DNA from 3 places in the Enterobacter cloacae complex sp. HYC074_NIDB genome. Region 1 is predicted to be linked to each of the others. Evidence: predicted binding sites of a transcription regulator. Region 1 holds the regulator's gene; each other region holds the start of a gene.
The links. Region 1 encodes CRP, which controls carbon source genes, mostly activating them, when cyclic AMP is high. Its sites were predicted from a motif close to ATGTGANNNNNNTCACAT; they were not measured.
Positions count from the first base shown of each region.

Region 2: the regulator CRP is predicted to act here: its motif matches at 1,339-1,356, upstream of garD (galactarate dehydratase).
Region 3: the regulator CRP is predicted to act here: its motif matches at 1,384-1,401, upstream of focA (formate transporter FocA).

Region 1 covers NZ_CP114214.1:4,355,071-4,357,345, forward strand. The annotation lists gene O1724_RS21265 (OsmC family protein) at 1-296, opposite strand, end outside; gene crp (cAMP-activated global transcriptional regulator CRP) at 607-1,239, shown strand; gene O1724_RS21275 (YccS/YhfK family putative transporter) at 1,297-2,275, shown strand, end outside.
Region 2 covers NZ_CP114214.1:4,150,911-4,153,185, reverse strand. The annotation lists gene garD (galactarate dehydratase) at 1-1,237, opposite strand, end outside; gene garL (2-dehydro-3-deoxyglucarate aldolase) at 1,605-2,275, shown strand, end outside.
Region 3 covers NZ_CP114214.1:1,680,349-1,682,623, forward strand. The annotation lists gene pflB (formate C-acetyltransferase) at 1-416, opposite strand, end outside; gene focA (formate transporter FocA) at 468-1,325, opposite strand; gene ycaO (30S ribosomal protein S12 methylthiotransferase accessory factor YcaO) at 1,731-2,275, opposite strand, start outside.

The DNA of each region.
Region 1 (2,275 bases):
GCATCCTTCAGTTCTTTGCCGGTGACGATAAAGTGCAGATTAATATGCGTGAACAGGCGTGGCGCCTCTTCGCGACGTTCTGACGTCAGCTTCACTTCACAATCGGTCACGCCATGACGGCCTTTTTGCAGGATCGACACCACGTCGATCGCGCTGCATCCGCCCGCCGCCATCAGCACCATCTCCATCGGGCTTGGCGCTTTATCGCCGGAGTTGCCATCCATCAAAACCTGATGCCCGGAAGCAGACTCGCCCAGGAACGTTAACCCTTCAACCCATTTCACACGCGCTTGCATATTCACTCACTCCAACGTTGCATTTTTTATGACAGATTACGTGTACGTTACATTTCTCGCAACGGAAGGCGACCTGCGTCATGCTGAAGCGAGACACCAGGAGACACGCGGCGAAAGCTATGCTAAAACACTCTGGATGCTACAGTAATACATTGACGTTACACATGTATGCAGAGGACATCAAACTTTACTGGCTGCGAAACGTTACGACAGCCGACTTCCCAGGTATGGGTAAGAATTCGATTGCAACCCCAGAGTCCGGATGCATCTTATGACTCTGGTGACAGCTTATAACAGAGGATAACAGCGCATGGTGCTTGGCAAACCGCAAACAGACCCGACTCTCGAATGGTTCTTGTCTCATTGCCACATTCATAAGTACCCATCAAAGAGCACGCTGATTCACCAGGGTGAAAAAGCGGAAACGTTGTATTACATCGTTAAAGGCTCGGTGGCCGTGCTGATCAAAGATGAAGAAGGGAAAGAGATGATCCTTTCTTATCTGAACCAGGGCGATTTTATCGGTGAACTGGGCCTGTTTGAAGAAGGCCAGGAACGTAGCGCCTGGGTTCGTGCAAAAACAGCATGTGAAGTGGCTGAAATTTCTTATAAGAAATTCCGTCAGCTGATTCAGGTCAACCCTGACATCCTGATGCGTCTCTCTTCCCAGATGGCACGCCGTCTGCAAGTGACCTCTGAGAAGGTAGGTAACCTCGCCTTCCTGGACGTAACCGGTCGTATCGCGCAGACGCTGCTGAACCTGGCGAAACAACCAGACGCCATGACTCACCCTGACGGTATGCAAATTAAAATTACCCGCCAGGAAATCGGTCAGATCGTCGGCTGCTCCCGTGAAACAGTGGGCCGTATCCTGAAGATGCTGGAAGATCAGAACCTGATCTCCGCCCACGGTAAAACCATCGTGGTTTACGGGACCCGTTAATTCCGGTCAAACGGCGTGCCGCCGCAGGGTGGCACGCCGTTTTTGTCTCTACTCCTCATGTGGCGCAGGCTGATCTATCACCCGGAAGTTAACTACGCACTGCGACAAACGCTGGTGTTGTGTCTTCCCGTGGCCGTGGGCCTGATCCTCGGACATCTTCAGCAAGGCCTGCTGTTTTCCCTCGTGCCCGCCTGCTGCAACATTGCCGGTCTGGATACGCCCCATAAACGCTTTTTTAAACGTCTGATTATTGGCGGCTGCCTGTTTGCCGGCTGTAGCCTTGCCGTACAGCTCTTACTGGCCCGCGACATTCCTCTGCCTCTGATCCTGACCGTGCTGGCGATGACGCTCGGCGTCACCGCCGAAATCAGCTCGCTACACGCCCGCCTGCTTCCCGCGTCGCTGATTGCCGCCATCTTCACCTTAAGCCTTGCAGGCAACATGCCGGTGTGGGAGCCATTGCTGATCTACGCCCTCGGCACGCTGTGGTACGGGCTGTTTAACTGGTTCTGGTTCTGGCTGTGGCGGGAACAGCCGCTGCGCGAATCCCTGAGCCTGCTCTACGTGCAGCTTGCTGAATACTGCGAAGCAAAATACACCCTGCTCACTCAACATACCGACCCGGAAAAATCCCTGCCGCCGCTACTGGCGCGCCAGCAAAAAGTGGTGGATCTGATCAGCCAGTGCTATCAGCAGCTGCACATGCTTGCCGCCAACAAAAATCATGAATACAAGCGGCTGCTGCGAATCTTCCAGGTCGGGCTGGATTTGCAGGAGCATATCTCCGTCAGCCTTCATAATCCGGAAGAGGTGCAAAAGCTGGTGGAGCGCAGCCATGCAGAAGCGGTGATCCGCTGGAACGCGCAGACCGTCGCGGCCCGCCTGCGAGTGCTGGCTGACGATATCCTCTATCACCGCTACCCGACGCGCTTTAACATGGACAAACAGCTCGGCGCGCTGGAAAAGATTGCGCGTCAGCACGCGGATAACCCGGTCGGGCAATTTGCTGCCTGGCATTTCAGCCGCATCGCCCGGG
Region 2 (2,275 bases), 200 kb from region 1:
CGTAAATCAGGCCGCGTTTGGTTGGTCGCTGGCCAGGTGAGAGCACTTCCACAATCGCGCTCTGGCCGGATTTGGCAATCGACCCGAGGGCCTTTTCCACCACGTTCGCAAGGCCGCCTTTCTTGTTACCCGGAGACGGGTTGGCGCTGCGGTCAGTTTTGCCCATGTCGAGATAGTTATCGTACCAGGCCATTTCCTCCAGCAGGCGTTTGCCCACCTCTTCGTTGACGGCGCGCGGCGTGAGCAGGTGGATAGCATCACGTACTTCGGTGACTTCGGAGAACATCACCGTGGCGCCGCAGCGCACGAACAGATCGGAGGCATAACCTACCGCCGGGTTAGCGGTGACGCCGGAAAACGCATCGCTGCCGCCACACTGTGTCCCAACGACCAGTTCAGAGGCCGGGCAGGTTTCACGCTGGCGTTTGTTCAACTTCTCCAGATGGCGCTCTGCCACCTGTAAAATGTCGTCGACCATCGATCTGAAGCCGACATGGTGTTCATCCTGAAGACGCACAACACTGGCATCGTCAACCGGAATGGCTTTCACATCCTCAGTACCCTGCAACAGGCGTTCTGGCTGCAATTTTTCACAGCCGAGACCAATCACCATTACCTCACCGCCAAAGTTTGGGTTAAGGGCGATATTGTGAATCGTACGGATCGGCACGACCGCTGCCGGCGCGTTGATCGCCACGCCGCAGCCGTACAGGTGGTTAAGACCCACCACGCCGTCAACGTTGGGGTATTTCGGCAACAGATCGCGCTCAATAATTTTCACAACGTAATCCACTACGCCCGCCACGCAATGCACGCTGGTGGTGATGCCAAGCAGGTTTTTGGTTCCCACGCTGCCATCCGCATTGCGGTAACCTTCGAAGGTATAACCCTCCAGCGGAGGCAACGGCTCAGGGACGCGGGTAGCCAGCGGCAACGTCTCCAGCGGCGGGGCGGTGGGCAGCTCAACCAGCGACTCCTCAATCCAGCTACCCTGCGGGATAGCGCGCACCGCATAGCCGATGACTTCGCCGTAGCGCACGATTTCACCGTGAGCCGGGATATCGACCAGTGCGACTTTATGCCCCTGCGGAATGTGCTCAATCAGCTCCAGGCCATCCGGAAAGCGGGTGCCAGCTTTTAAGCCATTGTCGTTGACAATAATCGCCACGTTATCAGTATCGTGCACTTTTATATAGAACGCCGTCGGCGACGCCTGTCGAATTTCAATATCGGCCATTGTTCACTCTTCTCCAGCAAAATATCTGATACTAAATATAGCCAGATGGTTAATCGTTTCTTATTGAGGAAATAAAGAATGTCAGGAGAGGAAAAGTGAGAATGTGATCGCGATCGCTCCCGAAACACTAATCGTTGATTCTGTGCATCAGCGCCCACTGCATTGGGCAAATGCTCAAAATAGCGTGTTACTCCCGCTGCATAATTGAGCATTGAGACAATGTGCTGCCGGGTGGTGACGATTATACTGAATGACGATTTTATAACGCCAAAATTCAGTCAGGAAAATAAATATAACGCTGACGCTGAGTCGGAATAAATAAGAAAAGTTACTGGCTAAAACTGCGGAATTAAAAAAGGTATAAGTAATGAGTAACGACATCTTCCCGAATAAATTTAAAGCGGCCCTCGCGGCGCACCAGATTCAGATTGGCTGCTGGTCTGCGCTGGCCAACCCCATCAGCACCGAAGTGCTGGGCCTGGCCGGGTTCGACTGGCTGGTGCTGGACGGCGAACATGCGCCAAACGATATCAACACGTTTATTCCGCAGCTGATGGCGCTGAAAGGCAGCCACAGCGCGCCGGTGGTGCGTGTGCCCACCAACGAGCCGGTGATCATCAAGCGTCTGCTGGATATCGGCTTCTACAACTTTCTGATCCCGTTTGTTGAAACGGAAGAAGAAGCGGTGCTGGCCGTGGCGGCGACCCGCTATCCACCGGAAGGGATCCGCGGCGTGTCCGTCTCGCACCGCGCCAACATGTTTGGCACCGTGCCGGACTATTTCTCCCAGTCCAACAAGAACATCACCATTCTGGTTCAGATCGAGAGCCAGCAGGGGGTCGATAACGTCGACGCTATTGCCGCGACGGAGGGCGTCGACGGCATTTTCGTCGGCCCGAGCGATCTGGCGGCCGCCTTTGGTCATCTGGGTAACGCCAGCCATCCGGATGTGCAGCGCGCAATTCAGCACATTTTTGCCCGTGCCAAAGCGCACGGTAAACCGTGCGGCATTCTGGCGCCAGTGGAAGCCGATGCCCG
Region 3 (2,275 bases), 2.1 Mb from region 1:
GTGAAGATTTTTTTCAGCATTGGGTCCAGCTCGCGATTATACGCTTTGCAGGAACCTTCAACCATTTTGATACCACCGAACGGGATGATTGCGCGTTTCAGTGGTGCTTCAGTTTGCAGACCAACAATTTTCTCAAGGGCTTTATTGATGTAGCCAGCATCGTGAGAAGTGATGGTAGAAGCAACGGAGGTGTCAAAATCAACTGGCGCGTGAGTGCGGTTTTCCAGTTTAACGCCTTCCATTACGCTGTCCCACAGCTTGGTGGTTGCGTCAGTCGCACCAGCCAGGAAGGATTCGTCACCTTCATACGGGGTATAGTTTTTCTGAATAAAGTCACGGACGTTGACTTCATTCTGCCAGTCACCTTTCGTAAAACCTTCCCAGGCTGTGGCTAACTTTTCATTAAGCTCGGACATGTAACACCTACCTTCTTAAGTGGATTTTTTATTTACTGCCTGAGACAACCATTAATGATGATCGCCGCCACGCAGGTAAATGACCCAGTATGTCAACCCAACTAACAGACCCCCACCGATAATGTTCCCGATAGTGACGGGGATCAGGTTATCAGTAATGAAGTTCATAATCGTCAGGTGTGAAAAACTTTCCGGGGTTGAACCTACAGCAGTCCAGAACTCCGGGCTTGCAAAGTTGCGGATAACAATCCCCATCGGGATCATGAACATATTCGCAATACTGTGCTCAAAGCCGCTGGCAACAAACATAGCAACCGGCAGAACCATAATCATGGCTTTATCCATCAGGCTACGACCAGAGTAGCTCATCCAGACCGCCAGGCAGACCATCAGGTTTGCGAGGATGCCGAGAGCAACGGCTTCGATAAATGTATGGTGCATTTTGTGGTCGGCGGTTTGCAGGACGTTAAGCCCCCAGCCGCCGTTGGCGGTCATATACTCGCCAGAGAGCCACATCAACAGAACAAAGAGCAGACAGCCAATCAGGTTGCCAACGTAAACGTTGAGCCAGTTGCGACCCAGTTGACCCCAGGTAATTCTTCCGCTGGCTTTTGCCACAACAATCAGCACCGTTGAGGTGAAGAGGTCGGCGCCGCAGATGACGCAGAGAATCAGGCCCAGTGAGAAGCAAATACCACCAATCAGTTTCGCTATGCCGAAAGGCATCCCGGCCGTGCCGGTGGTGGCTGTGATATAGAAGACGAAAGCGATGGAGATGAACACCCCAGCCGTAATGGCCAGAAAGAACGTCGTCATCGGATGTTTCGTGGCTTTGTAGACACCCGCTTCTTCGGCAACTTTCGCCATCGCAGCGGGGAGTAATAGATCAAAAGGGTTGTCAGCTTTCACACTAACTCTCTCTTTATTAAGTCGGCGACGAGATACTAACAAAGCATTATAGAAGAGAAATTGATATAGATCATATCTCGCCTGGCTTATAGGCCCGCAGTGTGTATGGTTTTACAGCAAAAGCGGAGTAAGTATTTGATTATCCGTATAAAAATAAATTTTAAAAGTTATGAAAAGAGTTGAATTTTTTCCTTCAGCCTCCCATGGAACAGTTAATTAAAATGGAGTATTTATTATAATTAGTAACAGTAAAGCTCAGGTAAGCGTTTTTATATTTACCCGTGGTTAACTTAATTATTACAATTAAAAGTCATTGCGGAAAAATAAAAAAAAGGGGCAATGAAATTGCCCCGTAATATAGCTCAGGCGATTGAATACGCCTACAGCCATTAATGTTATATGCGCTTATTTTGACCAGTAAGCGGCTTTTGCCTTCTGCAATTTTTCATACGCATTCAGCAGTGACTGATGCGCCGGGAAGGCTTGCAGATCGCTGTCAACCGCTTGCAGGCCGTAGAATGGTTCTTCACCGCTCAGCGCCGCGCTGGCAGCTTCAACGGCATCCGCACCGTACATACGCACAAAGGCGTTCAGATACTGCAATGGCTCGCGGTCGTCTTCCTGAGAAAGCAGGAGCAGCGTTTGCAGGCAACGGTAATAATTAGTGCGCTCGGCGGAGAAGACGGACTGGTTAAACTCCATCGTCCACTCGGTCCAGGCCAAAGCCTGATCCAGATCGCCGCCCGCCAGCGCCAGCATCGCTTTCAGCTCGCCGATGCGCAGGGTGTACCAGCCGTTATCTTTTCCGGTCGCCAGACCCAGCAGTTCGCGTACGCGGGTGAAATCATCGTGTCCTTCTTCGTCCAGCTGGGCGATCAGGTTCAGATAATCTTCTTTATCCCACTCGCTGCCTGGCAGGGCCAGCAGGGTTTCACGCAGATGCGCGCCCA